2 regions of the Synechococcus sp. OH20 genome follow, and region 2 is predicted to be linked to the other one. Evidence: predicted binding sites of a transcription regulator. Region 2 holds the regulator's gene; the other holds the start of a gene.
What was found. The regulator NtcA, encoded in region 2, controls nitrogen genes in cyanobacteria. The targets are predictions, from matches to a motif close to GTANCNNNNGNTAC.
Positions count from the first base shown of each region.

Region 1: a site for NtcA is predicted at 1,863-1,876, ahead of NW826_RS09850 (circularly permuted type 2 ATP-grasp protein). Genes of this name have one in related genera too.

Region 1 is NZ_JANSIQ010000043.1:40,612-56,038, reverse strand. It holds gene NW826_RS09855 (gamma carbonic anhydrase family protein) at 1-241, shown strand, start outside; gene NW826_RS09850 (circularly permuted type 2 ATP-grasp protein) at 251-1,711, opposite strand; gene NW826_RS09845 (gamma-glutamyl-gamma-aminobutyrate hydrolase family protein) at 1,911-2,675, shown strand; gene NW826_RS09840 (SBBP repeat-containing protein) at 2,777-3,964, shown strand; gene cobN (cobaltochelatase subunit CobN) at 4,276-6,486, shown strand; gene NW826_RS09830 (RNA recognition motif domain-containing protein) at 6,635-6,955, opposite strand; gene NW826_RS09825 (valine--tRNA ligase) at 7,213-9,951, opposite strand; gene NW826_RS09820 (heavy metal-responsive transcriptional regulator) at 10,135-10,557, shown strand; gene NW826_RS09815 (putative iron-sulfur cluster-binding metallochaperone) at 10,602-11,039, shown strand; gene NW826_RS09810 (phosphatidate cytidylyltransferase) at 11,182-12,003, opposite strand; gene pdhA (pyruvate dehydrogenase (acetyl-transferring) E1 component subunit alpha) at 12,353-13,354, shown strand; gene NW826_RS09800 (NAD(P)H-quinone oxidoreductase subunit 4) at 13,650-15,230, shown strand; gene NW826_RS09795 (hypothetical protein) at 15,427-15,427, opposite strand, start outside.
Region 2 is NZ_JANSIQ010000036.1:523-15,949, forward strand. It holds gene NW826_RS07890 (M61 family metallopeptidase) at 1-1,566, opposite strand, end outside; gene ntcA (global nitrogen regulator NtcA) at 1,856-2,530, shown strand; gene eno (phosphopyruvate hydratase) at 2,721-4,004, shown strand; gene NW826_RS07905 (prolyl oligopeptidase family serine peptidase) at 3,991-6,057, opposite strand; gene treZ (malto-oligosyltrehalose trehalohydrolase) at 6,175-7,995, shown strand; gene NW826_RS07915 (FAD-binding oxidoreductase) at 7,968-9,497, opposite strand; gene NW826_RS07920 (four-carbon acid sugar kinase family protein) at 9,532-10,860, opposite strand; gene phoU (phosphate signaling complex protein PhoU) at 11,116-11,757, shown strand; gene NW826_RS07930 (ribonuclease R family protein) at 11,931-14,105, shown strand; gene clpB (ATP-dependent chaperone ClpB) at 14,279-15,427, shown strand, end outside.

The DNA of each region.
Region 1 (15,427 bases), on a different contig from region 2:
TGGGGCCGTCATCCTCAACGGAGTCACCATCGGGGCGGGCAGCATGGTCGGGGCTGGAGCGGTGGTCACCCGCTCGCTGCCGCCCCGCTCTTTGGCAGTCGGGATCCCGGCCAAGGTCATCCGCACCCTGACAGACCAAGAGGTGGAGCAGTTGCGCCGCCACGCCGAGCACTATGTGGATTTGGCGCTGCAACACGCCCGTCGTTTCGCCAGATGGCCGGGCCCTGCTGCTCCGGCCTAAGCCTACCCTTCAGCAGCGGGGATCCCCGCAGAGCACCCAGGTATCTTTGCTGCCGCCCCCTTGGGAGGAGTTGACCACTAGGGATCCCTTTTTGAGGGCCACGCGGGTTAGGCCGCCGGGATGAACGTAGATCTCTTTGCCGTAGAGAATGTAGGGCCGCAGATCCACATGGCAGGGCTCCAGCCTCAGCCCCTCTCCCCAATCCACGAGGGTGGGCACGCGGGAAAGACACACGACGGGCTGGGCGATGTAGTTGCGGGGCTGGGCGCGGATTTTCTCGGCAAAAGCGGCCCGCTCCTCCGGTGTGGCCCGCGGTCCCATCAGCATGCCGTAGCCGCCCGACTCATTGGCCGCCTTCACCACCAACTTGTCCAGGTTCTCCAGCACATAAGCTTGATCCTTGGGATCCCAACACAAGTAGGTGGGCACATTGGGCAAAATCGCTTCTTCTCCCAGGTAGTAGCGGATCATCTGGGGCACATAGGCGTAGATGACCTTATCGTCTGCCACTCCTGTCCCCAAGGCATTGGCAATTGCCAGCCGACCCGAGCGATAGACCTCAAACAGGCCGGGTACCCCCAAGAGGGAATCGGGGCGAAAGACCAGCGGATCGATGAAGTCATCGTCGATGCGGCGGTAGATTACATCCACCCGTTGCAGGCCCTTGGTGGTGCGCATCTGCAAATAGCCATCGGCCACCACCAAATCCCGTCCTTCCACCAGCTCCACCCCCATCTGCTGGGCCAGAAAAGAATGCTCGAAGTAGGCGGAGTTGTAGATGCCGGGGGTGAGCACCACCACTGTCGGGTTGGCCAGGTGCGGCGGCGTCAGATTGAGGAGGGTATCCAACAAGTGGCTGGGGTAGTCGTCCACCGGGCGGATCCCCATCGTGTTAAACAGCGAGGGAAAGGTGCTTTTCATCACCCGCCGGTTTTCCAGCACATAGGAAATGCCCGAGGGGCAGCGCAGGTTGTCTTCCAGCACGTACCAAGTCCCGTCCCGATCCCGCACCAGGTCGGTGCCGGTGACGTGGCACCAAATTCTCCCCGGCGGGTTGAGCCCAATACAAGGCCGCAGGAATCCTTTGGCCGTCTCGACCAGCTCAGCAGGGATCACCCCATCCTTGAGGATCTTCTGGTCGTGATAGACGTCGTCGATAAACAGGTTCAGGGCATGGATGCGCTGCTTCAGGCCCTGCTCCAGCCGCTGCCACTCAGAGGCTGAGACGATGCGGGGAATGATGTCGAAGGGGAAAATCCGCTCCGTGCCCTGGCTGTCGCCATAGACGTTGAAGGTTACCCCCATCTGAAAGAGGGCTGCCTGGGCCGCCGCTTGCCGCTGCTGCAGCTCTCCTTCTCCCAGCGAATGCAGGCGCTCAATCAGCGGGATCGCCTCAGGGCGAGGCCGACCGCGCCCCACAAACAGCTCATCGTAAAAACCTTCACCTGGGTCATAAGTATCAAAACGCACGTCGGGATCCCTCGAACCCTACCCTGTTTTACTGTGGGCGGCTCTGGATTTGCCTAGTGTGCTTCCGGCTACTTTTACGGTTATCGTGGTGGAAGTTAGGACAGGGGGTATACTGGTTGCCCCCAGTCAGCCAGAGTTGTCAAGGTTTATGGTGGCGAGCGGTACTTTCTCAGCTTTGTTGTCAATGTAGTGTAGAGGAATGAACCGGACACCCTCTTTTGTAAATCGGCCCCTCATCGGCGTTACTACCCCCAGCCGCAACGGCCAGGGAGATTTTGTGGCGCCGGGCCGCTATGTGGATGCCCTTCGCGCTGCTGGCGGGATCCCCGTTCTTTTTCCCCCAGGCGAAAGTGAGCCACAAGCGCTGCTGGCTGCGGTAGATGGGCTGGTGTTGACAGGAGGCGGCGACCTTTGCCCCAGCACCTACGGAGAGGATCCCCAACATCCCCAGGTGCGTCACGTCAGCGCCGAGCGGGATCGCTTTGAGATGGCCTTGGCGGCAGCCGCGCTGGCGCAAGGGATCCCGGTCTTGGGCATTTGTCGAGGGATGCAGTTGCTGAACGTGGTCAGCGGCGGCAAGCTGATCCCCCATGTGCCCGACGTGTACGACGAGCTGGATCATTTCAACCCCGCCGATCGCAAGCCCGTTCGCCACAGCGTCAGCCTCATCCGCTCCACCCGCCTGCAGCAAATTGTCGGCGTCGACGCAATCTCCGTAGTCTCTTGGCACCACCAGGCTGTTTGGGGGGTGCCGGCGGGCTGGCGTTTGGCTGCCTGTTCTCCCGACGAGCTCATCGAGGCCATCGAGCACGAAACCCATCCCTGGGCTATTGCCGTGCAGTGGCACCCCGAGTTCACCTTTGAAGAGGCTGAGCATTTTCGCCTGTTTCAGGCCTTTGTGCAGGCAGCGCTGCAGTTTTCGCCGCGCCTGGCCAGCTCTGAAGCAATGCCTCAGGTTGCCTAGGGATCCTGTGCTGCTGCTGGAGAAGAGGCGGGGGCTTATCCCTCGCGATAGCCGGGGAGAGCCCTTGCTATGCTTTGCCCAGTGCCCCCAAAAGAGGGCCTATGAGCAGGAGACAGGCACTGGCTAGAGCAGTTCTGGGTGTCTTAGCTTTTTTCGGTTTAGGTTTTGGCTGTAGTCCCAGCCCTTGGCTGCGTCAGTTTGGCACCCCTTCCTCTGACGAGGCTCGCGCCATCGCAATTGATGGAAAGGGAAATATTTGGGTGGCGGGGGTAACGGAGGGAAGCTTTTTGGGCCAAAGCTCGGCAGGGGGTGGCGATGGTTTCTTGCGCAAGTACAATGCCTGGGGCCGAGAGCTCTGGACACGGCAGTTGGGCACCCCTGCTTTAGACGAAGTTGTGGCGGTGGCAGTGGACAGGAGAGGGAACACCTGGGTGGCAGGAGTGACCTACGGCGCTTTCCCTGGCTACAGCAATGCCGGCGCAAAAGACATCTTCCTGCGTAAGCACGATCCCCAGGGTCGGGAGCTCTGGACGCAGCAGTTGGGCGGTGCTGAGCCTGACCAGGTCACTGCCATTGCCGTGGATGGCAAGGGCAATGTCTGGGTAGCCGGAAATAGCGGAGGCAAGAGCTTTGTGCGCCAATACAACGCTGACGGCAAACCGCTCTGGGTCCGCGAGCTAGGGGCCCAGGTCACTGCCCTGGCCGCCGATGGGGCAGGAAATCTCTGGATAACCGGATTCGTCCGCGACCGCACAAGGGCTGGCGGCTTTGTCGGCCAGTATGATCCCAGCGGCAACCAGGTTTGGCTGCGCCAGTTTTCCAACAAAGGGGGCGACGGCACTCTTGCCATCGCTGTGGGAGAGGAGGGAAAAGTTTGGGTGGCGGGCTATACCCAAGAGGCTCCTGCTGGACAGGCCTTGCTCCAAGGGTACAGTGTCTTTGTGCGGCAGTATGATCCCTACGGCAACGAGCTCTGGAGCCGCCAATGGGACAGCGCGAAAGGGGAGCGCCCTCTGGCCATTGCCGTGGATAGGCTCGGAAGGGTCTGGGTGGCAGGATCCACCCAGGGGATCCCTGCAAGTCGCAGCGATGCCTTTGTCCGCCTCTACGATACCAACGGCGGCGAGCTCTGGCGCCACCAGTTCGGCAGCGCCGACTTCGACTGGATTCAGGCCATGGCGCTAGACCAAGAGGGCACCCTCGGGGTGGTAGGTGTAACCTGGGGATCCCTCGCCGGAGAGCCCCATGCTGGTCTGAAAGATGTCTTTGTGCTCAAGTACGGCCGTTAGATTGACACCCCCACCGCCTCAAGGCGTAGGGTTCTCACGTAGTTCAAACAGGCGCTGTCAAGACGCCTCTAGACAGTCCCCTCAGGAAAAGCCCTGCTCGCGTCAGCAGGACGGCGTCCTCTCGCGTCTCGGACGCCTGCACCAGTCGGGTTTTTCACCGTGATTAGCTGCTGGCCTGGGAACGGTACGCCTTTTCGGCAAGTATACCCTTGGCAATTACGAGCTTTTCCGCTCCCCACGCAAGTGCGGGGCTACCAAGCTATCCTTCTGGGTAGTCTCAAGGAGATGGCGGGGCGCCTGGCGCTGGCTCTATGCATCGGATAGCTGCTTTGCCGGGGGGATGGGATCCTTCCCAAGGTGGGGTCATTTTCCTGGAGCAGGATCCTGCGCCCATCGTTGTCCTGTCGGCAGCCGACACGGATCTGACGGCCTTGAGCGCAGCCATGCGCCTGCTGCCGGCTGATTTCCCGGCGGTGCGGGCGGCTAACCTCTTGCAGTTGCAACAGCCTCTCAGCATCGACGACTACGCCGAGAAGGTGTTGCGGCAAGCTCAGGTGGTGCTCCTGCGCCTGTTGGGGGGAAGGGCCTACTGGAGCTATGGTCTGGAGGTGGCCAAAGAGGTAGCGGCAGCAGCGGGAGCCACCCTGATTGTGATCCCTGGGGATGACCGCCCCGATTGGGATTTGGTTAGCCACTCCACCGTGCCCCTGACAGTAGCAGACCGGGTGTGGCAGTACTGGCTGGAAGGAGGGGCAGCCAATGTGGCGGCTTGCTTGAAATTCTTGGCCAGGGAGTTTCTGGGACAGGAGTACGCCGTGCCAGAGCCGCAGGTGCTGCCCCGGCTGGGGATCTACCATCCCCCCCTATTCCCCCTCAGGGATCCCCACGCCCCCAAGGTAGGGATCCTGCTCTACCGGGCCCATGTTTTGGCGGGGAATACGCAGCCAATAGATGCCCTGGCCAACGCCCTGCAGGAGCGGGGGTTGCAGCCGCTGTGTCTGTACACCTATGGCCTGCAGGAGCCGGACTTGCCGCAGGCCATCCGGGAGCACTTCGGCGGCCAAATTGAACTTTTGTTGAACACCACCAGCTTTTCCCTGGCCCGCCTGGAGAGCGAGCAGCCCGATGTCCGTCTCTGGCAGGAGCTGGATGTGCCGGTTGTGCAGGTGGTCTTGAGCAGTGGGTCGCGGGAGCGCTGGGAGAACTCCACCCGGGGCTTGGGGGCGCGGGATCTGGCCATGAACGTGGTGTTGCCGGAGGTGGACGGCCGCATCCTCAGCCGCGCCATCTCGTTCAAGACGGTTCAACAGTGGGATCCCCGCCTGCAGACGGAGATCATGGCCTATGAGGCTGTGCCGGATCGGGTGGCGTTTGTAGCCGAGCTGGCGGCCAACTGGGTAAAGCTGCGGCGCACTCCTGCCAACCAGCGCCGTCTAGCCTTGATTTTGGCCAACTACCCCAGCCGGGATGGACGGCTGGCCAATGGGGTAGGGTTGGATACACCGGCAAGCTGCGTCGAGATCCTCAAGGCCCTGGCGGAAGCTGGCTACCGCGCCTGTCCACTGCCCCAGAGCGGAGATGAGCTCATCCGCTGGCTAACCCAGGGCCAAACCTATGATCCGCTGGGATCCCTACGCCCGGCGCGGCAGGTGCTGCCGGCTGCCCTCTACCGGGAGTGGTTTGCCCAGTTGCCTGCCGCTGTCCAAGAGGATCTGGTGCGGCAGTGGGGGGATCCGCCCGCCCACGACATCCCCATTGTCGGCCTGCAGCTGGAGCAGGTTTTTGTCGGCCTCCAGCCGCCGCGAGGCTACGACCGGGATCCCTCTTTGAACTACCACGCCCCAGATTTGGTACCGCCCCATGAGTACCTGGCCTTTTACCTGTGGCTGCGGCAAGTGTTTGGCGTGCAGGCAGTGGTGCATGTGGGCAAGCACGGCAACCTGGAGTGGCTGCCTGGCAAGGGATCCGCCCTTTCGGCCACCTGCTACCCAGAAATAGCCTTGGGGCCTCTGCCCCACTTCTACCCCTTCATCGTCAACGATCCTGGCGAGGGATCCCAGGCCAAGCGGCGGGCTCAGGCTGTCATCCTCGACCACCTCACCCCGCCCTTAACCCGTGCCGAGCTCTACGGGCCCTTGGCGGAACTGGAGCGGCTGATGGACGAGTACTACGAGGCCCAGCAGATGGATCCTGGGCGCTGCCCGCTGATCCGCGCCCAGATCCAGGAGCTTGCCTGCCGAGAGCACCTCGACCTGCAGTTCAACCTGGATAAGGAAGAAGACTGGGGCCGCCTCGATGGCTACCTCTGCGAGCTCAAGGAATCCCAGATCCGAGATGGACTGCACATCTTTGGCTGCACCCCCACTGGCGAGCAACTGGTGGATCTCCTGCTAGCCCTGGCCCGCTACCCGGGCTCTGGCCAGTTGGGCCTTACGCAGGCCATCGCCCGCGACTGGGGCTGGGACTGGGATCCCCTGGCCGCCGACCTGACGGATCCCTGGCCGGACAAACCGCCGGCCTAAAAGTCGCTACCGAATTGCAAGGGAAAGCTCGCCGCCTCAATCCCTAGCCCCCCTCTCCCTCTGGGAGAGGGGCCGGGGGTGAGGGACGCTCTGGGAGAGGGGCCGGGGGTGAGGGGCAAACTCAAACCGAGAAGCCTCAGCAGGCGTTTTAATAGCGAGATTGGAAGTTGCGCCGCCGCTCACCGCCGTTGGCGTTACCAGAGCGGAAGCCTGAGGTGGGGCGTTCTTCTCGCGGACGAGCCTTGTTGACCTTGAGGTCACGGCCCATCCATTCTGCGCCGTCCAGAGCGGCAATGGCAGCCTGCTCTTCGGCTTCAGAGCTCATTTCCACGAACCCAAAACCGCGGATGCGGCCTGTCTCACGGTCGGTAGGGATCTGCACCCGCTTCACGGAACCGTACTCGGCAAAAACAGCGGTCAAATCCGCTTCCGTCACCTTAAAGGAAAGGTTACCTACATAAATTGACATCGACGATCTCCGAAAGAGAGAGGAACAAAGGGCGAGATATTCGGAGAGCCGTCTGCCAATACAAAACGTGAAAACCCGTCAAGACCAGAAGAACCGAACGCTACAACCGACATTTATCTCGAATTAATTTTCATCATAACACAGAGATGGGGGATGGTCACTCCCCTTGCACAAAAATAGCCGGTGCTATTGAGCTCGAGGCTACGCAAGTCGGCTGCCCAGGTCAAGAGCCCCAAAGGAGAGCGCTCCCCGTTGCCCTAGCCCAGCTTTTCCAGGCGGGCTTGCAAGAGCTGCATCTGGGCCTCCAGCTCCGCCAGTTGCTCGCGGCTAGCCTGCACCACTTCCGGGTTGGCCCGACTGAGGAAACTGGGGTTCTCCAGGCGGGCGCGGATCCCTTGAGCCTCTTTTTCCAGCTTGGCCAGATCTTTTTGCACTTTAGCCCGCAGCGCCTCCACATCCACCAGCCCCGCCAAGGGCACCAGCACCTGCACCGTGCCCACTACGGCAGCCGCCACCTGCTTGGGCTCCGTGGCCAGGGATCCCGTAATTTCTAGGGACTCGGCCTTGGCCAGATCGCGGATGTAGGCTTGAGCGGCGGTGAGGATCCGCTGCTCGTCGGGATCCTCGGTAACCAGCAGAGCCGTGATGGTTTGATGGGGCTTAAGGCCAGCCTCTGCCCGCAGGTTGCGCAAGCTGCTGATGGTCTGGATCACCAGGCCGAACTCCCGCTCCAGTTGAGGGTCAACCCAGTTAGGGTCAGGGGCGGGATAGGGCTGGACGGAGATGGAGGTGGCTTGGTTGGCCTGGGTGAGGAGCTGCCAGACTTCTTCGGTGACGTGGGGCATCCAGGGGTGCAGCAGCCGGAGGATGGTCTCCAGCACAGTGGCCAACACCTGCTGTGCCGTGCGCTTGGAGGTTGGGTCTTCTCCCCGCAGCCGCGGCTTGGCCAGCTCGATGTACCAGTCGCAGAAGTCATCCCAAATCAGGGAATACAAGAGCCGCGCCCCCTCGCCCAGGCCGTAGGCTTCCAGCTCTTCGATAACCTGGGTGGCCGCGGAGTGCAGTCGCGACAGGATCCAGCGATCGGCCAGCTCCAGCGCCTCCGGAGCCGGGGATCCCAGTTGGGCGGGGGTCTGCCCCTCCAGGTTCAGGAGCACAAAGCGGGAGGCGTTCCAGATCTTGTTGGCGAAGTTGCGGGCTGCTTCCACGCTGGCGCTCTCGCCGGTCTTGCGGTCGTAGGCCAGGCGGATATCCTGCCCTGCCCCCACCACTTCTTTAACCAGAGCGTAGCGCAGGGCGTCGGTGCCGTATTTGTCCAAAAGCTCGATGGGATCGATGCCGTTGCCCTTGGACTTGGACATTTTCGCCCCCTGCTCGTCCCGCACCAGGCCGTTGATGTAGACATCCTTGAAGGGGATCTGGCCGGTAAACTGCACTCCCATCATGGCCATGCGGGCCACCCAGAAAAAGATGATGTCGAAGCCCGTGGACATGAGGGAATTGGGGTAGTAGCGCTTGAAGTCCTCTGTCTCTTCCGGCCAGCCCAGCGTGGAAAAAGGCCACAGAGCGGAGCTAAACCAGGTGTCCAACACATCGGGATCCCGCTCCAGCCGCTCGATGGCGGGGCCAAACTTCTCCCGTGCCTTAGCCCAGGCCTCTTCGGCATTGCGGGCCACCACAAAAGCCTGGGGATCCTCAGGGATCTGGCCGTCGATGACCGGATACCAGGCCGGGATCTGGTGCCCCCACCACAGTTGCCGCGAGATGCACCAGGGGCGCAGCTTCTCCAGCCAGCCGGTGTAAACCTTGGTCCAGCGCTCCGGAATAAAGCGGGGGTTGTGGTGTTCCCGCTCCTCCTGCAAGCAGCGGGCCCCCATCCCCGAGACATCGCAAAACCATTGAATGGAGAGCAGCGGCTCAATGGGCACACCCCCGCGGTCGCTGTAGGGCACGCTGTGGGTGTACTCTTCCACCTTCTCCAGCAGACCGTGCTCGGCAAACCACTGCACCACCTTCTCGCGGGCGACAAAGCGATCCAGACCGGTGAAGGGATCCCCGTTCTCGTTGAGGGTGCCGTCCTTGTTGAGAATGTTGATCAAGGGCAACTGGTGGCGACGGCCCATCTCAAAGTCGTTGGGATCGTGGGCTGGGGTAACTTTGACACAGCCGGAGCCAAAGGAGGGATCCACGTACTCGTCGGCGATGATGGGGATAAGGCGATCCTTGATGGGCAGCCGCACAAACTGGCCAATGAGATGGCGGTAGCGCTCGTCTTGCGGGTGGACCGCCACGGCTGTATCCCCCAGCATCGTCTCGGGGCGGGTGGTGGCCACCACCAGGTACTGGTTGGGATCCGCGGCCAAGGGATAGCGGAAATGCCAGAGGTGACCCTTGACCTCTTTGTTGTCCACCTCGATGTCGGAGACTGCCGACTGGGTGGCCGGACACCAGTTGACCAAATACTCGCCCCGGTAAATTAGCCCTGCTTCGTAGAGGCGGACAAAGGCTTCCGTAACTGCCCGGCTCAGCCCCTCATCGAGAGTAAAGCGATCCCGCGTCCAGTCCAGCGACAGGCCCAGGCGCCGCAGTTGGCTTTTGATGGTGCCCTGGGATTGCTCCTTCCAGGCCCAGGCCCGCTCCAGAAAAGCCTCGCGGCCCAGGTCAAAGCGGCTCTTGCCCTCCTGGCGCAGTTGGTTTTCCAGGATGGTGTGCACGGCAATGCTGGCATGATCCGTACCGGGCAGCCAGAGGACGTTGTAGCCGCGCATGCGCTTGTAGCGCACCACCACATCCGGCAGGGTAAAGGCAAAGGCATGGCCCATGTGCAGGCTGCCCGTGACGTTGGGCGGGGGCAGCACCATGCTGAAGGCTTCTCCCGGCGCCTTGGGATCCGCCACATAAAACCCCTTTTCCTCCCAAAAGCGCTGCCACTTCGGCTCGGTCGCAAAGGGGTTGTACTGGCTGGGCAGGTGGGCGAGGGCAGGTGCAGCAGTCATGCCGAATCTAGGCCAGGGCTTCTCGAAGGACTACCCTAATAGGTTAGCAGGCTTACTTCAAGCCAGTGGGCTCTTGCGGCTCTCTTTGCCGGAGTGGACCTTGCGGGGGATCCCTCTTGACCTTGTAGTTAGCTATAGGGTTTAGGCTAGGAGAGCTGCTGGAGAGAGGGTATAGAACCGGGCGTGTCTGAACTGCTGCGGGTGGGTCAGGTAGCCGAGAAGTTGGGCATCAGTCCCCAAACCCTCTACTTCTACGAGCGCCTGGGGCTCATTCCCAAACCGCGCAGGACGGAGGGGGGCTATCGCCTCTACGGGGAGCCTGAGCTGGAGCGGCTGGCTTTTATTGCCCGCGCCAAGGCTTTGGGACTTACCCTGGCCGAGATCAAAGAACTGCTCTTGCTTCAGGAGAACGGGCAAGCTCTGCCCTGCTGGCAGGTGTACGTAAAGCTAACGGAAAAACTTAGACAAATCGATAAGTCAATTGCCCATCTGCAGGAACTCAAAGGGGAGCTATCGACACTTATTGAACAGTGTCAACAGAAATTTTCTGAACAAGAGAAAAGTTCCTCTTGCACTATCTTCCAACAACAACTCGATAACCCATGACAAGAGAACCCCTTGCACCATTTTCTGCTAATGCTTGGCAGCCCTTGTGTCCAAAGAGCGGGGAGCAAGGGATCCCGGTTCAACTGATTACCCTGAAGAGCCTGCTGTTCCCTCGAGCTTTGGCACAACTGGATGCGGACAGCAGCTACGCGTTTTGCCGGGATCCCGTTTGTCCTGTTGTTTATTTTTCCGAGCAAGGTCAAAGCTTTGGGGTTGACGACCTCAAGGTTCCAGTCTTTCAAAAAGAAAGTGGCGAGGACGTGCCCGTCTGCTACTGTTTTGCATGGACCCGCCGGCGCATCCGGCAAGAGCTGCAGGGATCCAAAACGCCCCAGGCCATTCTTGCCGAGATTGCCGCCCACATCAAAGCCAGGCGCTGTGGCTGCCAGGTCAACAACCCCCAGGGGTTTTGCTGTCTGGAAAATGTCAGGCAGGTCATCTTAGAAGTGCAGCAAGAGAAAGTTGGGGAACGAGATAGCTGAAGAGCCAAAAGACCAGAGATTTCTCCGTTCCAAGGGTAGCTTTGGTCGTACCATTCCTACGAGGATTGCGCACAGATTGTCCAACCTTCTAAAGGCAAACTTGTGTCTAGAATCTTCTCGGCTGGGGTGGGAATTATCGCAATTATCGGCTGAAATAGGCGTTGAGCCATTCCAGGCATTCCATAAAGTAAAACACTAGAGGTCCGGTAAAGACGTAGCTATCGCCCCGATCCAAAATGCCGCCGTGGCCGGGGATGAGATCCCCGGAGTCTTTGACGCCGGCATCCCGCTTCATCAGCGATTCCGTTAGGTCGCCCAACAGGCTCGTTAGCCCAATCAAAAACCCCAGCACGCTGCCGCTCCACCAGCGCCAGGGCCAGTTCAGATAGTAGGCTCCGGCCATGGCCAGGGCCACGCTGGCTGCGATCCCGGCCACCGCCCCTTCCACCGTTTTTTTGGGGCTGAGGAGGGAGAGCTTGGTGCGCCCAAAGGCCCGCCCACAGAGGTAGGCCGCTACATCGGCAGCAATGACACAGCCAATAGCCAACAGCGTAATCCACAGCCCTTCGCCAAGTCCTTGGGAAAAAGACAAAGCCCTGACGCGGATCCAGAAGCTGGGCAACAGCGCGCAGTAAAACAATCCCAAAATCGAGGTGGCAATGTCGGCGATGGTGGCCAGCTTGGGCTTAAAAAGCAGATAAAAGCAGATCACAGAACCGGCCACGATAAAAGCAGGGCTGGTCCACTCCGGCTTAACCTGCTGCAAAATCACCAGCACCTGGCTGGAAAACATGGTGGTGCGCATGGCCGGTGCATTGCCCTTGGCCTGCACCAAGCGAAAGAACTCCAGTTGGGCCAGAAAGACGATTAGCCCCATGGCCGCCGTGAAGTACCAGCCCCCTAGCAGGGTGACCGTCAGGGCAAACAGCACCGCCGCAAAACCGCTAACCCAACGGGCTCCCATAGGCGCACCCCGTCACGTTGGTTGGCCAAATATCTCTTGCCCGCGGCTCCAGGTCGAAGTCCGATCCGAAGGCAGAAGAAGCCCTCATCCTTGCGCTCTTGGTGTTCGGGATTCGCGTCTGCGCGACGAAGTCTTGATGCGGCTGCTGCAAAATGGAAACGCCTCTTGCCCTAGCCCTTCAGTTTAACTCTCCTGGATCTCAAACAACTGCCCTTGGCCCTACAGGGTGGAACTTACGGGCAAGGTGGCAGGCAAATCCCAACAAGCGATCCTTGAGCATGAGATAATAGGTAAACTGCAAAGCTCACTGCTGACCGCCTAGGACATTCCTGACTCGTTGCACTGCAGCATGGTTCAAGAACTTACTTCTCGCTCTACGACTGCTCGCATTTCTGCCCAAGAGGCTCGCCTTCTCTATGAAGACATGGTGCTGGGCCGCCTGTTTGAGGACAAGTGCGCCGAGATGTACTACAAGGGCAAGATGTTCGGCTTTGTGCACCTGTACAACGGCCAAGAGGCTGTTTCCACGGGGGTGATCAAGGCGCTCAAGCCCACCGACTACGTGTGCAGCACCTACCGGGATCACGTGCATGCCCTCAGCGCCGGGATCCCCCCGCGGGCGGTGATGGCGGAGCTGTTCGGCAAGGCCACCGGCTGCAGCAAGGGCCGCGGCGGCTCGATGCACCTGTTCTCGGCGGAGCACAACTTTTTGGGCGGCTATGCCTTTGTGGCCGAGGGGATCCCGGTGGCCACAGGGGCGGCCTTTTCGGCCAAGTACCGCGGCACCGACCAGGTGACAGCCTGCTTCTTTGGGGATGGAGCCTGCAACAACGGCCAGTTCTACGAGTGTCTCAACATGGCCGCCCTCTGGAAGTTGCCCATCCTCTATGTGGTGGAAAACAACTTCTGGGCTATCGGCATGGCCCACAAACGGGCCACTTCAGTAACCGACATCTACCTCAAGGGCCCTGCTTTTGGCATGCCCGGCTACCAAGTGGACGGCATGGACGTGCTGGCGGTGCGAGAGGCTGCCCAACAAGCTATTGCCCGGGCCCGCGCCGGCGAAGGCCCCACCCTGCTGGAGTGCATCACCTATCGTTTCCGGGGCCATTCCCTCGCCGATCCTGACGAGCTGCGCAGCCCGGAAGAAAAAGAGTTCTGGCGGCAGCGGGATCCCATCCAACGACTGGAACGCTACGCATTGGAACACAACTTGATGACCGAGGCAGACTTTCAGGCCATCCACGCCGAGGTTGGCGCTGCGATTGAAGATGCGGTAACCTTTGCCCTCGAAAGCCCAGAGCCCACCCTGGACGAGCTACATCGCTTTGTGTTTGCCGAAGACGAATAGATCCAGGGCAAACCCCAGCTACAAAAGGCCGCCGATCTGTTTCCAGCCTGTTCCGACGGATTACAGGCAGGGCTGGCTCTTTTGAGCTGAGGGATCCTGCCGACCCCGAAAAGGGTGTGAAGGCATCAGCGACCCACCTGAGCCCAGCAACCCTCGAGGATCCTCAATGCTTAACATCGGGAAACCCTTCCAGAGATCTGCGCAATAGAGCAGCCTTTTTTGTAAATATCACTTCCCATTTGTTTACATAGCTTCATATCATTGAGGTATTGAGCATGAGTATTTATTCCTGGTCATGAGCAATCCTCTTGAGTTTCCTTGGCTGTCGGCCCTGGTGCTCTTGCCGCTGCTGGCAGCCTTTGGGATCCCTTTGATCCCTCAGAGCCGTTGGGCGCGTTGGTATGCCCTCGCTGTGGGGGCTTTTGATTTGGGTCTGATGGTCTATGTCTTTGCGCGGCACTACGACCTGCAGGATTTTTCGCTGCAACTGGCGGAGCGCTACGCCTGGGTGCCCCAGATCGGGTTTCACTGGTCGCTGGCGGTGGATGGCCTGTCCTTTCCGCTGGTGTTGCTCTCGGGCTTGATTACGACCCTGTCGATCGGGGCGGCTTGGAATCTCACCCACAAGCCGCGTTTGTTTTTCTTCCTGCTGCTGCTGATGTACGGCGCCCAGGTGGGCGTGTTCCTGGCGCAGGATCTGCTCCTGTTCTTCTTGATGTGGGAGATCGAGCTGGTGCCGGTCTATCTGCTGATTGCCATTTGGGGTGGGCCGCAGCGCCAGTACGCCGCCACCAAGTTCATCCTCTACACCGCTGCCGCCTCTATTTTTATTCTGGTGGGATCCCTGGCGATGGCCTTCTACGGCGAGGGCTTTAGCTTGGAGATGGCGGAGCTGAGCGCAAAATCCTACCCGCTGGCACTGCAGATCTTGGTGTATGCGGCTTTCCTGATTGCCTTTGGGGTGAAGCTGCCGATTTTTCCAGTTCACACCTGGCTGCCGGATGCTCATAGCGAAGCCTCGGCGCCCATTTCCATGATCCTGGCCGGGGTGCTGCTCAAGATGGGGGGCTACGGCCTCATCCGCCTGAACGTGGGCATCTTGTCGGAGGCCCATGTGTACTTTGCCCCGGTGCTGGCGGTGTTGGGCACGGTGAACATCATCTACGGGGCGCTGGCCGCCTTTGGGCAAAACCACCTCAAGCGGCGCTTGGCCTATTCGTCCATTGCCCATATGGGCTTTGTGTTGATCGGGATCTCTGCCTTCACGGAGTTGGGCATCAACGGCGCCCTCTTGCAAATGATCTCCCACGGTCTGATCGCTGCAGTTTTGTTCTTCCTGACAGGGATCACCTACGAGCGCACCCATACCCTTGCCCTCGACAAGTTGGGCGGGTTGGCCAAGCAAATGCCAAAGGCTTTTGCCCTATTTACAGCAGGATCCCTGGCCTCGTTGGCGCTACCCGGGATGAGCGGATTTGTGGGTGAGCTGACGGTGTTCTTGGGCTTGATCACCAGCGATGCCTATGCGCCGACCTTCAAGGCAGGAATTGCTCTGCTGGCGGCAGTGGGCATTATTCTGACGCCCATTTACTTGCTCTCTATGCTGCGGCAGGTGTTTTACGGGGCTCAGGATCCCGGCTTGGTGTTGGAAGACTACCTGGGGGATCTGCGCCCGCGAGAAATGGCGGTGGCTCTCTGTCTGCTGTTGCCGATTCTCGGCATTGGCCTCTACCCGCGGCTGGCTACCCAAACCTACGATGTTACGACGGTGGCGGTAGCTGCTCAGTTGCGCAGTGTGTTGGCAACTGAAATTGTGCAGCGGCCTTTCTTGCCGGTGCAACCGGCCCAGGTGGCGGCTCTGACCCTGGAAGATTGAAACGGGGTCAAGACCTCGGTTGTTCTCTATCCCTCAATTAGCCCAGAAGAGCTGGTGTTCGAGGAGCAACTCGACTCAACCTTCAGCTCTTCTTTTTGTTTTTTAAGCTTCTTTTAAGTTTTAAGGTTGGATTTAGGATTGGGGATGCTCCTGGGCTGGGATTTTCCGATGGTTGATTGTTCTTGGGCTGCCAATCC
Region 2 (15,427 bases):
CACCAGCTCGTCGCCGGCCCAGATGCCTGCTTTTTGGGCCGGGGATCCCATCTCCACTGTGCTGATGCGGTTGCCTTCGCCGTTGAAGTTCAGGCCCAGATAGGGGGAAGGGTCAGGGCGGCTGAAGTGGGCCTTGAGGGTGAGGCCAAAAGGGTGGAGGTGAGCGTTGTAGTCCAGCTCTTCCGTACCTTCCACATAGGCGGCGAAAAAGCGGCCAAGATCGGCGCCGGCTGCCCGCTCAAAGGCTTCCCGCAAGTCTTGGTGGGTGTAGCCTTTCTCAAACCGGCCAAAGCGCTGCCACAAATCCTGCATGGCCGTGTCCAGGGATCCCTGGCCCCCCGAAAGGTGGCGAATGTGCAGATCCAGCAGCCAGCAGACCAAAGCGCCCTTGAGGTAATAGGAAACCTGGCTGTTGAGGCTATTTTCGTGGGGACGGTAGAGTTTGATCCAGGTGTCGAAACTGGATTCCCGCAGCGATTGCACGGCCCGACCCGGAGTACGCTGCAGCCGGCCAATTTGCTCGGCCAGGATCTGCAAAAAATCTTTGGCAGTGAGGATCCCTGCCCGCAGCAAGATGACATTTTCGTAGTAGCTGGTCGCCCCCTCGCAAAACCAGAGGCAGTCCACATAGTTTTCTTGGTTGTAGTCAATTTTCTCCAAAGCCAGAGGGCGCAGCCGCTTGACGTTCCAAGCATGGAAAAGCTCGTGGGCCAGCAGCGCCAAAAAGCGGCGGTAGGACTGGGGCCGACGCAGCTCCAGGCCAGAATAGTTGAGGGTGGTGCTGTACTTGTGCTCTAGGCCGCCAAATCCCCCTGCCGACAAATGCACAATAAACCAGTAGCGGTCGTAGGGCAGCCCGCCGAAAAACGCCGCAGTGGCCCGGACAATTTTCTCGGCATCGGTCACCGCTTGCTCCAAATCCAGAGTGCCCGCTCCCCAGACCACCAAGTAGTGGGGGATCCCTTCCACTGCAAACGACCGCAACTGGTGCAGCCCCACCTCCACCGGGCTATCCACCAGCTCGTCGTAGTCTGCCGCCACAAAAGACTGGCCGGAAGCAGGATCCTCAGAAGAAGACCTCAAAGGCCGCAAACTGGTGGCGATGCGCCAATCTGGCTTGGGAGGGATCACCGTCAAGGTGTAGGGTTCCCGCTCGCGACCGGGCACATAGAAAAAGAGCGCCGCCCCGTTGAAGTAGGCGTGGGTGAGATCCAAATGGTTGGTGCGCACCGTCAGCTCGTAGGCATAGACCCGATAGCGAACCTTCACAGCCGAACAGCCCGGCGGCTCGATCTCCCAAGTGTTCTTATCTACCTTCCGCCAGGCCAAAGGGATCCCTTGCTCCGTTGCCGCCTGAAACTCTTGCACATGGCGGGCATATTCCCGCACCAGGTAGGATCCCGGCGTCCACACCGGCAGCCGCAGTCGCAGAGGCACTTCTGGATCCACCTCTTGGATCTGTAGTTCCACCTCCAGCAGATGCTTGGCCGGCTCCGGCATCCGCACTGTGAAATGCTGGCGGCTCAGTTGAGAAGGTGCAGCAACAACAGCCTCCGGGATCCCCATAGGATTTTCCAGTCCACCACTTGCTTCCTACCACCCAGAGCTGGCAAGGCCCCAGTGACAATAGCCCTTATCCTACCCTTGGCTTGGGATCCCTTTGTGGAACAGAAACGAGACCTAAAAACGTAGCCCATGCTACAAAGATGCCTAGGCAGAACCTTCTACCTTAGGGTAAACCCGGCTATTGTTGCCGATTCTGGAGTCGATAGGGTTGCAACTCGGCCCAATGCTTCTAAATTGATCTTACATGGATTGATCTTAGGTATAAACTGACCTCAAAAGGTTGATGAGTATGGTGGTGGCCGTCGCAGAAAAATCTCTGATCACAGCCTTCAAGCAACTGGGAGGCCCTCACCATCCTCCGGTTATCGAAACGTTTGAACGTGGTAAGACCATCTTTTTCCCTGGGGATCCGGCGGAGCGGGTTTACTTTTTGGTGAAAGGAGCTGTCAAGCTCTCGCGGGTCTACGAAATGGGGGAAGAAATTACCGTTGCTCTTCTACGGGAAAACAGCATCTTCGGGGTGCTCTCCTTCATCACAGGGCAGCGCTCCGACCGCTTCTATCACGCGGTGGCCTTTACGCCTGCTGAGTTGCTCTCTCTGCCGATTGAGCAGGTGGAAAAATCCCTGCGGGAGAACGCCGAACTGGCCATGTTGCTGCTCAAGAGCTTGTCTTCCCGCATTTTGCAAACGGAGATGATGATCGAGACGCTGGCTCACCGCGATATGGGATCCCGTCTGGTTAGCTTTTTGCTGATCCTCTGCCGCGATTTCGGGGTGCCTGGCCCGGATGGGGTCACCATTGATCTCAAGCTGTCTCACCAGGCCATTGCCGAAGCCATTGGCTCGACCCGCGTCACCATCACCCGTCTGTTGGGAGAGCTGCGCAAGAAGAAGTACATTTCCATTTACAAGAAGAAGATCACTGTACACGACCCGATGCGGCTGAGCCACCGCTTTGTCTAGAGGGGATGGGGCCTAAACTCTGCCCCCCAAACCAGCCAATGCTCAATTCACCCCTGCAGCTCCGCAGAATCTTTGGGTTCTCTCTCTTAAAGTTTTCTGGAAGCTGACGGGATCCCGGTCAAGGATCTATTAGCCTGTGGGGGGATCTGGCTTTGGCCAGAGCTGTCTAGCCAATTGCTGAGGTGTAACTGTGGAAACGGCCATCGAGTGGATTACCGCCCATGAGATCCTCGACTCGCGAGGACGCCCCACCCTAGAAGCCCTGGTGGGCCTGGCCAACGGAGCAACGGGCTTGGCGCAGGTGCCCAGCGGCGCTTCGACCGGTACCTTTGAGGCCCACGAGCTGCGGGACGGGGATCCCAAGCGCTATGGAGGTAAGGGCGTGCTGAGGGCGGTGGAAAACATTCTTGGCCCCATCCAGTCGGAGCTGCGGGGAGAAGATGCCCTCAACCAAGCCCGCATCGACCAGTTGCTGATCGACCTGGACGGCACCCCCAACAAGTCCCGCCTGGGGGCCAACGCCATTTTGGCAGTTTCTCTGGCGACGGCCAAAGCGGCGGCGGAAGCGGTGAGCCTGCCTCTTTACAAATATCTGGGCGGGCCTTTTGCCAACTTGCTGCCGGTGCCGTTGATGAACGTGCTCAACGGCGGTGCCCACGCCGACAACAACGTGGACATCCAGGAGTTTATGCTGGTGCCCATTGGTGCGGCCAGCTTTCGCGAGGCGCTGCGCTACGGGGCCGAGGTGTTTGCGGTGCTGAAGACGGTGCTACAGCAGAAGGGGCTGTCCACCGGGGTGGGGGACGAAGGCGGATTTGCCCCCGATCTCCCCTCCAATGCGGCAGCTTTGGATCTGTTGCTGACGGCCATCGAACAGGCAGGCTACAGGCCGGGGGAAGATATCGCCTTGGCCCTGGACGTGGCCGCCAACGAGCTGCTGCAGGATGGGCAGTACCACTTCGAGGGCCAAGCCCGTAGCGCCGAGCAAATGGTCAATTACTACGAGCAACTGCTGGCCAACTATCCCATCCTTTCCATTGAAGATGGACTGGCGGAGGAAGACTGGGCCGGCTGGCAGGCCCTCACCACTCAACTGGGATCGCGGGTGCAACTGGTAGGGGACGACCTGTTCGTCACCAACCCAGCCCGGCTGCAGAAAGGCATCGACAGCGGCGCCGCCAATGCCATCTTGATCAAGCTCAACCAGATTGGCACGCTGACGGAGACGGTCTCGGCCATGCACCTGGCTAGCCAGGCAGGTTTTCGCTCTGTGATCAGCCACCGCTCCGGTGAGACAGAAGACACCACCATCGCCGACCTGGCGGTGGCCACCCGCGCCGGCCAGATCAAAACCGGATCCCTCTGCCGCAGCGAGCGCATTGCCAAATACAACCAACTGTTGCGCATCGAAGACGAGCTGGGGGAAGCGGCAGTCTATGCCGGCCGGGTGGGCCTGGGCCCTAAAGCTCGCTAACTCCCGTTCCATCCCTCCCCAGCACCTGCACCAAAAAGGCCCAGCGGTCGGCGGTCTCTTCAATGAGCTTGGTGGTGGGCTTGCCGGCCCCGTGGCCGGCTTTGGTGTCGATGCGAATGAGGATGGGCTGGGATCCCCCCTGTGCCGCCTGCAGGGCAGCAGCAAACTTGAAGCTGTGGGCCGGCACCACCCGGTCGTCGTGATCTGCTGTGGTGATCAGGGTGGCGGGATAGGCGGTGCCGGGCTTGAGGTTGTGCAGGGGGGAATAGGCGTAGAGGGCCTTGAATTCCTCGGGGTTGTCCGGGGATCCGTACTCCGAGACCCAGGCCCAGCCGATGGTGAACTTATGAAAGCGCAGCATGTCGAACACCCCCACAGCGGGCAGGGCCGCGGCAAACAGCTCCGGCCTTTGGGTCAGGCAGGCCCCCACCAAGAGGCCGCCGTTGCTGCCGCCGGCGATGGCCAGCTTCGAGGGGTTGGTGTAGCCATGGGCCATCAGCCACTCAGCCGCGGCGATGAAGTCGTCGAAGACCTTTTGCTTGTTGAGCTTGGTGCCCGCCTGGTGCCAGGCTTCCCCATATTCGCCGCCGCCACGCAAATTGGGCTGGGCGTAAACTCCCCCCATCTCCAGCCAGGCCACCAGGCCCACCGAGAAGCTGGGGGTCAGAGAGATGCCGAAGCCGCCATAGCCGTACAGCAGGGTGGGGTGATCCCCTGTCCGCGCTAGGCCACGGCGGTGGACAAGGAACATGGGAATGCGGGTGCCGTCTTTGCTGGCGTAGAACACCTGCTGCACCTCATAGGCCTGGGGATCGAAATCCACCTGCGGTTGGCGAAAGAGGGTGCTGCTGCCGGTGGTGAAGTCGTAGCGGTAGATGGTGGGCGGGGTGGTGAAGCTGGTGAAGGTGTAGAAGGTTTCGGTGTCGTAGCGCTTGCCGCCAAAGCCGCTGGCGGATCCCAGCCCCGGCAGAGGGATCTCCCCCTGGTAGGTGCCGTCTAAAGCAAAGGTCTTGATCTGGGTGTGGGCGTCTTTGAGGTAGAAGGCAACAAATTGATTGTGGATGAGGCTAACCCCTTGCAGGGTCTCCTCAGCCTCAGGGATCACCTCTTGCAGTTGCCCTGGGCTGTCCAGGTCAAGGGCCACCAGTCGCCGCCGCGGAGCCTGGAAGTCCGTCAGCAGCCAAAAGCGGGAGCCGTCGTTGCCGACAAAGCTGTACTCGGCCTGGAACTCGCAAATGAGCTCCACCACCGGCGAGTTGGGATCCCGTAGGTCTTTGTAGAAGAGGAGGTTTTTGGGATCCGTGCCCCGCCAGACGGAGATGATCAGGTAGTTGCCATCTTCGGTAACCCCGCCAGCAAAGCCCCACTCTTTTTGGTCGGGGCGGTGATAGATCAAGACATCTTCTGACTGGGGGGTGCCGAGGCGGTGGTAGTAGAGCTTTTGGAAGTAGTTGGCGCTTTCGTACTCGCTGCCGGGGGGTGGCTCGTCGTAGCGGCTGTAGAAAAATCCCTGCCCATCCCGTGTCCAGCTGGCCCCAGAGAACTTAATCCAGCGCAGGTGATCCGGCAGGTCTTCTCCGGTTTCGATGTCCCGCACCTTCCACTCCTGCCAGTCGGAGCCGGAGCGGGAGAGGCCATAGGCCAGGTAGCGCCCGTCGCGGCTGATGGCAATGCCTGAGAGGGCTACAGTGCCGTCTTCCGAAAACGTGTTGGGATCCAGCAAAACCCGGGCTTCGCCCTCCAGGCTTTCTTGCGTATAGAGAACACTCTGGTTTTGCAGGCCGTCGTTTTTGAAGTAGAAGTAGCGGCCGCCCTCTTTGAAGGGCTGGCTGTATTTTTCGTAGTTCCAAAGTTGGGTCAGGCGCTCCAGGAGCCGCTGCCGCGCCGGGATCCGCTGCAGATAGTCAAAAGTTAGCCGGTTTTGCGCCTCGATCCAGGCTCGCGTCTGCTCAGAATCCAGATCCTCCAGCCAGCGATAGGGATCCGGCACCGGCTGCCCATGGTAGACATCGACAACGGTGGGATCCGGATGGCTGGGCGGGTAGTTAAACATAGGGACGGAGCAGCAAAGGGTTAATTCCACTATGGCAGAGAAGCCCAAGACCTTGACCTGGCAGGCCTAGGGGGGCAAGCCCCGCTATAGTAGAAGCCAAGTTATAGAATGGGTTCCGTGCTTTCCCCTCCAGTTAGACGGATTGGCGCCTATCCCTGCGGCCAGGGCCACTACCGCTTCTCGGTGTGGGCGCCCTTGGTCGAACACGTGGAGCTAAAAGTCATCAGCCCCGTCCAACAGGTCATCCCTCTGGCCCAGGATGGGCAAGGCTACTGGCAGGGTGAAGTGGAGGGGATCCCACCGGGGCCAGTGGACTACCTCTACCGCCTGCACACCTCAGCGGGGGTGGTGGAGCGGCCGGATCCCGCTTCCCGCTGTCAGCCCCGCGGCGTCCATGGCCCTTCGCGGGTGGTGGATCCTCACTTCGACTGGCAGGATGAAGCCTGGAAGGGGATCCCGCTCTCCCAGTGGATCCTCTACGAGCTGCATGTAGGCACCTTTACCCCGGAGGGCACCTTTGCCGCCCTGATCCCCCGCCTGCCGCAACTGGTGGAGCTGGGGGTCAACGTGCTGGAGCTCATGCCGGTGGCCCAGTTTCCGGGGGAGCGCAACTGGGGCTATGACGGCGTCTATCCCTATGCCGTGCAGGTCAGCTATGGAGGAGCAGCGGGCCTGAAGGCGCTGGTCAATGCCTGCCACCAGCAGGGCCTGGCTGTCATTTTGGACGTGGTCTACAACCACCTGGGGCCGGAGGGGAACTACCTGCGGAACTTTGGCCCCTACTTTACCGACAAGTACTGCACCCCTTGGGGGGAGGCCCTCAACTTCGACGACCGCTATTCCGACGGCGTGCGGGAGTTTTTCCTGCAAAATGCCGAATACTGGCTAGAGGAGTTTCACCTGGACGGCCTGCGGCTGGACGCGGTGCATGCCATCTACGACTTCAGCGCCCACCCTTTTTTGCAGGAATTGGCAGAGCGGGTGGAGGCCCTGGAGGCGCGCACAGGCTGGCCCAGGGTTCTGGTAGCCGAAAGCGACCTCAACGACGTCCGCCTCATCACCCCCCGCGAGCAAGGGGGCTACGGCCTAGATGCCCAGTGGTGCGACGACTTCCATCACTCAGTTCACACCCTGCTTACCGGGGAAAAGACAGGCTACTACCAAGACTTCGGCCAATTGGAGCACCTGGCCAAGTCCTACCGCGAGAGCTACGTCTATTCTGGGCAGTACTCCCGCTACCGGGCCCGCCGCCACGGCAATTCCGCTCTCGCCAGGCCGGGCTCCCAGTTTGTAATCTGCATCCAAAACCACGACCAAGTGGGCAACCGCCGGCTGGGAGAGCGCCTCAGCCAGCTCACTTCCCTAGAGGGCCTGAAGTTGGCCGCCGCCGTCCTGCTGCTGGCTCCCATGCTGCCGCTGCTGTTTATGGGGGAAGAGTATGGGGAGGTGGCCCCGTTTCTCTACTTCATTAGCCACGGGGATCCCGACCTGGTGGAAGCGGTGCGCCAGGGACGGCGCCGCGAGTTCAGCGCCTTTGCCTGGCAAGGGGAGGTGCCGGATCCCCAGGCAGAGGAGACCTTCTTGCGCTCCAAGCTCAACTGGGAGCTGGGCACTGCTGGCCACCACCAGGTCTTGCGGCGGTGGTACCAAACCCTCATTCACCTGCGCAAGACCCTGCCGCCGCTGCAAAACCTGGAACGGAGTTCGGTGGGGGTGGAGCTGTTTGCTCCAACCGGCCTGGCGCTGCACCGCCAGCAGGGATCCCAAGCCGTTCTGGCCCTGTTTAACTTCAGCTCCGACCAAGCAGCCACCTACGCCCAATGGCCCAACGGCCAGTGGGAGAAGCTTCTAGATAGCGGCGACCAGGGATCCTCGGCAAAAAACCAAGGGGATCCCGTTGAGGTGCCGCCCTATGGAGTAGTGGTGTACGGCCAGTGATCCCGACCGCAGCCGTAGCGCCAGGCCTCGCGCCGCCGCTGCCAGAAGTAGTCTTGCGGGGCTGCTTCCAGGCGGTCGGCTAGCCTTTGCAAGAGCTCGTAGAGGCCGAGGGCGCCAAAGTGGCCCGCCCAGGCCACCAGCTCCGGCAACCCCAACCGGGGCAAAAGCGCGGCCACCAGGGCTGGATCTTGCCTCATCACCCCCCACAGCGCCTGGGCCAAGCCGCCAAACTGCACCACATCCTGCAAAAAGGGCTGCACCACCTGGGGGCCGGCGGCAACCATGGCCTCAAACACTCTGCTCAACAGGCGGTTAATGCTGTTGGGATCCCAGTTTTTCTCTCCCAAAGGAGGGATCATCGCCTTCTGAAAAAGCCAGGTTACCGCCAAATTAGGCTGGTAGGGCTGCAGCAGGGCCAGGGCCGCCTGCTCCAACTGCCGCTGCACCAGCGCCTCGTGGATCCCCTGCTGCAGGCGATCCAGATGGCGCAACATCGCCCCAAAGCCGCCAAAGCTCAAAGGCGACTGGCTGCCGCTGCTGTCGCCAACCGCCAAGAGGCGATCCCAGGGCAGTTGCAGCGGGCTGCGGCGGTAGGCGGGGAAAACACCACACAGCTTGCGCAGCCAGCGGATCTGGGCCAACTCGGCCCCCTGGTAGGCAGGGAGCAGCCGGCAGTAGTCCTGCCAAAGCCTCTCCAGACTGGGTCGGCGGGGATCCCGGTCGCAGTAGGTAAAGAGATAGGTGGTGCGGCCATCGCGGGCGGGGAAGGCCTCCCAAAAGGGCTGGTAGCCCTCCTGGGCGGGGGTAAAGCTGTAGAACAGATCCCCAGTGGGTTGCTCCGGCAGCCCCTGGGCGCAGGATCCCACCACCAGACAGACGCTGTCCGGCGGCTGCCCTTGACGGGCCTGGGCCAAGATGGGGGAGCGGTGCCCCATGGCATCCAGCAGCAGTTGGGCGCTGAGCTGGCCGGTGGTGGTTTGGATGCGGATCCCATCGGGGTGGACCGTGGCGCCCAGAAACCCGGTTTGCTCCCGCACCTGGCCCCCCCAGGCCAGAAAATGCTGCTTGAGGAACTCCAGCAAGCTGACCGGATCCACGCCCACGTTCAGCACCCCTTCCACCCACCAGGTGGGGCCCTCCCCAAAGCCAATGCGCCCCCTGGGGTAGTGGGTCACCTGCACCGCCTCCCACTCTGTCGAGGTGAGCAACTCCAGCTCTAACAACACCTGCAGCTCCTGCCGGGAGGTGTTCCACTCCTGCTCCCGCCCCCGCAGGCTCCCCCGCTCGATGAGGATCACCCGCCAGCCCCGCTGGGCCAAAGCCGCTCCCAAGAGGATCCCCAGGGTGCCGCCGGCAATCACCACATCGGCATCCCGGCTGCCCAGGCGCTCAGAACAGCGGTGCACCACCGCCGCGGGCAACGCCGTCTGCCCCTGGCGCAGGGATCCCCACCAGGCCTCCGAGGCGGGCAGAGCTTCAGGCGAAGAGATGAGTTCAGCCATGGCGGGAAGAACCGACAGAAGCGTTCCCTCTAGGCTAGACCAGCCCGCGGCTGTGGAGGCGACGGTGGATCAAAGCCAGCGTATCCACCTCGCCCACGTTGCCCGGAAACAGCACCACCGGCAAGTTGGGAAAGCGGGGGTGATCCGCCGGCGTGAGCACCATGGAGACCCCTGGGTAGATCTGCCCCAGCAGCCGCACTGCCGGCAGGTTGAGGCCGAGGCTGAGGGTGTCGTTGGAGGTGATGCCGCCCTTGCTGACCAGGTAGCCAATCCCCTCCGGCAGCCCCTGCACAATGGCCATCAACAAACGAGAAACCCTCTGCCCAAAGGCCAGGCGTGCCTCTGGGGTGGCACCGTCGAACCTCACTTCTTCTCGGCTGGTGTAGACCACCGGCGTCAGGCCCTGCTCGTAGGCGCGCTGGACTTGGCTCAAGATGGCCGGCAGCAGCTCCGCTTCCCGCCCCGGTTCCAACAGGCGCTTCACCTCCACTTCAATGCCCTGGATCCCTGGCTCCTGCAACAGGCGGGCCAACTGCTGGCTGGACTTTTGCACATGGGATCCCACGATCACCACCCCTGGCCGGTCGGAGCGGACAAACTGCCCCATTTGCTCTGGCGGAACCGGCTGCGGCGGCAACTGGGCTAGAGCCGTCAAGAGGCTGGCGGCGCTGCGAAACAAAAAGCGCTTCCCCTGCTCCAGAGCCGCCCAAACATCCTGGGCAAAACGATCCAGATCCGCTTGGGTTTCTCCATCCACCACACAGCAGACATTCCCCTCTAGACCCAAAAGCTGCTCCAGACAGCCGGCGCGGATCTGCTCCAGCGTCAATCGCACCACCTGCTCAGCCTGGATCCGCCCCTGGGTTTTTTCCTGCACATAGTCGGGCAAATAGCTGTGGTGGTAGCCGAACACCGCATCGCGGGCAAACTCCGTTTCATGCACGGGCACCCAGCGGCCCTCCACCCGCAGGTAGTGGACGCTGTCGCGGGTGATGCGCCCTCCCTCAAAAAAAGCCGGCACCAGAAAATGGGCATCAAAAGGCCCCAGCTCCGCCGCCATGACATCGGTTTCCAAGGGGTAGTGCCCGCGCAGCGTCGAGTCGGAGCGGCTGACAAAGAGGGCCCGCTCCCACCCCAGCTCCCCCATGGCCTGCTTGAGGGCCCGGCAGACCGACCGTGTCACCTCGGCAGCCTTGGCCGGCGGCAGGGATCGCGTGTTGGTGAGAATGAAGCGAATTGGCGAGCCATCCTGCAGGCCCAGCTTGAGCGTTTCCGCATCCCAGCGGGTCAGCAGCAGGCAACTGTGCACGGTCTGGGATCCGGTGGGATCATCATCCAGCACGACAATGGGGGGACGAGTCATCGGAGTATCTCAATCCAGAACGACAGCATAGCCCCAAGCCTCCAGGCGGAGACAACCTCGCAACACCCCACCCGCTTGCACCCCCTCCTTATCATCCTCTCCCAAATTGGCCGCTCCCTCGATCCCCATCCTGTTTTTTCTCTTGATTCGAGAGAAGTTTGCCATGATTGAGATCTACCGGTGCAATCGACTGGCTTCGGGGGCCGCCAACAGTGGCAGCCACTCCCTCCCACCTACATCCATGGGGAAAAAGCCATGGGGCAAGCTGAGCTGCAACTTCAGATCAAGCGGATTCAGCAGGACGTGCTGCGCATGGGGGCGCTGGTGGAAAAATCGGTGGTCTTGGCCCAGCAGGCCCTGTTTGAACAGAACTTGGCCGCTGCCGAACAGGCCATCTCCCAAGACAAGCAAATTGACCGTTTTTATCGTCAAATCGAGAAAGATTGTATTAGCTTGATCGCCTTGCGCTCGCCGGTGGCACAAGATCTGCGCTGGATCAGCGCCCTGATGCAACTGGTGCGGGATCTGGAGCGGATTGGCGACTACGCCAAAGACTTGGCCGAAGTGGCCTTGCGCTTGGCTTTCTACCCGCCGCCGCCGGAGCTGAGGCACATTCGCGTGATGATGCAGCGCTGCCAGAAAATGCTCAGCCATAGCCTGGCGGCCCTGACGGAGTTGGATGCCGAGCTGGGCCGACAACTGAAGCGGGAAGACGACGCCGTTGATGAAGACTACACCAACCTTTACAATACGTTGGCGCAACAGTCGGACATCAGGGGATCGATCGAGCCTATCCTGTTGATGTTGCTGGCGATCCGCTACCTAGAACGTCTGGCCGACCACAGCACCAACATCGGTCAGCGGGTGGCTTTTATCGTCACCGGCCACCGAGATTAACGCCAACGGGTTGAGTCTTGCCCTGTCTTAACCCCCCTTCTTCCCTCCTCCTTTCCCTGACACCCAAAATGGACTTCTCTCGGATTTTTCAGCATTTTCTCTCTCAGGAACAATGGACCGACAAAGACACACTTCTTGCTCTCTTGCCATCCCCTGATCCAGAAGCGCAGGAAATGCTTGAGATTGCCCTCGATGGTCTGGTGCGGGCAGGGTTTCTCGAACGCACAGGGGATCCGCCTCGCTATCGGCGTAGGCCGGATGAATCCCTGGTGGTGGGGCGCTTGCGCTGTTCCAGCAAGGGCTTTTGCTTCGCCATCCGGGATGAGCCGGGGGCGGAGGATGTGTACATCCACGGCAGCAACCTCAGCGGCGCTTGGAACGGCGACCAAGTGATAGCCCGGATCACCAAAGAGGGCAATCGCCGCCGCAGCCCGGAGGGAGAGGTGGTGGCCGTCATGGAGCGGGCCAACCCTACGCTGGTGGGCCGCCTCAAACAGACGGAACAGGACTTTCGGGTGGTGCCTTTGGATGACCGGCTGCTGTTCGAGCTGGCCTTGACGGAGGGATCCCCTGCCGAGCTGGCGGAAGGTCGGGTGGCCTATGTGGAAGTGGAGCGCTATCCGCTGGGAGATTTGCCCCCCGTGGGCACGATTCGCAAGATCTTGGGCGACGGCCCGGAGGCCTCCATCGATGCAGATCTGGTTTGTTGCAAGTACGACCTGCCGCAGGAGTTTCCCCCGGCGGTGCTAGAAGCCGCGGCCGCCCTGCCCAAAAAGCTGAGCCGCTCCGACCAAAAGAGCCGTCGCGATCTGCGCGATTGGTTTTGCATCACTTTAGAACCCTTGGATCTGCAGCACCCCCACGGCCTCGAGCCCAACGTGGCCGTCTCCCTGCAGCGGCAGGAAGAGGACAACTGGCTGCTGGGGATCCACATTGCCGACGTGGCCCACTGGCTGGATCCTGAGCATCCTCTGGAGCAAGAAGCTCAGCAGCGGACGGCCACCGTTTACCTCGACACGAGGGTGTTGCCTCTTTTTCCGCCGGAAGTGCACAGCCGCCTGGCTCTGTTGCCGCAGCAGGAGCGCTTGGCCTATTCGTTGCTGTTAACCATCGACCCAGAGGGGGTGGTACAAAGCTTCGAGATCCATCCCAGCCTGGTGCAGTCGCGGGCTCACCTCTCCTATGGCCAGGTGCAGGCCCTCTTGGCCACCGCTGCGGATCTGGGCCCTGAGGAGGAGGTGCCAGAATTGATGGCCCTGCTGCAAAACCTGCTCCGCCTCAGCCAAATCCTGCGGGTCAAACGTCACCAAGCGGGCGGCTTTGACCTGCCCCTGTTGGATTTGCTCACCCCCCACTCCGCTGACGAGAGCGGCTACGGCCCCCTTTTGATCAGCGATCGCCTCGGCGCCCACGCTCTGATGACCGAGGTGCTGCTGCTGGCCAACCAAACCTTGGGCCACCATTTGCGCCAATTGGGGATCCCTTCCTTGGCCCGCGTGCAGTCCGCCCCCACTGCCGAGGCCCTGCAGAACTTTTTGCGCCTGGCCAACGCCATGAAGCTGGATCTGAATTTGCAGGATCCAGAAGCCGTGACCTTGGCCGATTGGCAGCGGATCTGTGTCCGCATCACCGCCCCCGATGTGTTGGCCGCAGGGACTAGCCCAGCCTTGGTGGCCCAGTTGTTGGCCACTTTGCCCCCCGTCGAGTATTGCCTGCAGCCTCTGCAGGAGCCCCTCGGCCATTTTGGCTTGGGCCTTAAAGAACCCTACGCCACCTTTACGGCCCCTTTACGCCGCTATGCCGATTTGCTGAATTTGCGTGCTTTGCACCTGGCCTTGAGCAAAGGACGGGATCGCCGCAGCCCGCGCTCCAAAACCGTGGTGGATCTGCACGGCCCCGGCGGCTACGGCCAGATCGACTGGCAGGTGTTGCCACCCAAGCTGCAGGAGGAATGGCAGGCCTTTCTCCAGGCGCAACTGCCCAAAATCCAGGCGGGGCACCGGATCCGGCAGCACGCAGAACGGGAGCTGATGGGCCTGAAGCGCTCTGAGTTCATGCAAAAACATCTGGGGGAGGTGTTCCCCGGCCTGATCATCGGCGTCCAGAACTACGGCTTTTTTGTGCAGGTGGATCCCATCTTGGCGGAAGGGTTGGTGCGGGTCAGCACCCTGAAAAACGATTGGTACGAGTACCGCAGCCGCCAGCAGGCCCTGGTAGGGCGCAAGAGCCGGCGCCAGTTCCGTCTGGGGGATCGAGTGGAAGTGCAGATTAAAAACGTCGATTACTACCGCCAGCAAATTGATTTGGCAGTGATCGGCGAGGGCCGCCCCTGCGAAGAAGAGGAATAAGGCGGGGATCCCTCCATCGATCGAGGGCAAAGGGGGCGGTTGTTGCGAACTCTGGCGCGGCCAAAATGGGCGATACCTGAATTATCAGGATCCCTTTTCCCAAGCGGGGGCCGAGATGGCCGCTTCCCCTGCTGTCTTCCTATACACTGTAGTAAAAAACCTGCTGAACTTCTATGCAGCCCACCAATCCCAACCAATTTACCGAGAAAGCCTGGAGCGCCATTGTCCAATCCCAGGATGTAGCCCGGCGGCACCAGCAGCAGCAACTGGAAACCGAGCATTTGCTCATCTCCCTTCTCGATCAAGAAGGGGGTCTCACCCAGACCATTTTGCAGCGGGCCGGCCTCGATCCAAGGCTGGTGCGGGACAAGGTGGAAAGCTTTATCAACCAGCAGCCCAAGCTGGCGCGGGTGGATCAGCTCTACCTGGGCCGCGGCCTGGAGACCACGCTGGATCGGGCTGAAGAGTTTCGCAAAGAATACGAAGACGACTTCATTTCGGTAGAGCACTTGCTTTTGGGAGCCCTGGACGACGAGCGGGTGGGCAAGCGGGTTTTAGCACCCCTGGGTTTGACCGTCGAGCGCCTCAAACCCGTTATCCAACAAGTGCGGGGCAAACAGCGGGTTACCGACAAAAACCCTGAGTCCCGCTACGAGGCCCTGGAGCGCTATGGCCGCGACTTGACCAAGGCCGCCCGCGAAGGGAAGCTGGATCCGGTGATCGGGCGGGACGACGAGATCCGCCGCGTCGTTCAGGTGCTCTCCCGCCGCACCAAAAACAACCCGGTGCTCATCGGCGAACCCGGCGTGGGGAAAACCGCCATTGTCGAAGGTCTCGCTCAACGCATCAACCGGGGAGATGTGCCGGAGTCGTTGAAAAACCGGCGCGTCATTGCTCTAGATATGGGCTCCTTGATTGCTGGCGCCAAGTACCGCGGTGAGTTTGAAGACCGCCTCAAAGCTGTGCTCAAGGAGGTTACCGAATCGGAAGGGCAGATCATCCTCTTCATCGACGAGCTGCACACCGTGGTCGGGGCGGGGGCTGCCGAGGGGGCGATGGATGCCGGCAACCTGCTCAAGCCGATGCTGGCCCGGGGCGAATTGCGCTGCATTGGCGCCACCACCCTGGATGAGTACCGCAAACACATCGAAAAAGACGCCGCCCTGGAGCGCCGCTTCCAGCCGGTGTATGTGGATCAGCCCTCCGTAGAAGACACCATCTCCATCCTGCGCGGACTCAAAGAGCGCTACGAGCTGCACCACGGGGTCAAGATCAGCGACTCGGCCTTGGTGGCGGCAGCCGTTCTCTCCAACCGCTACATC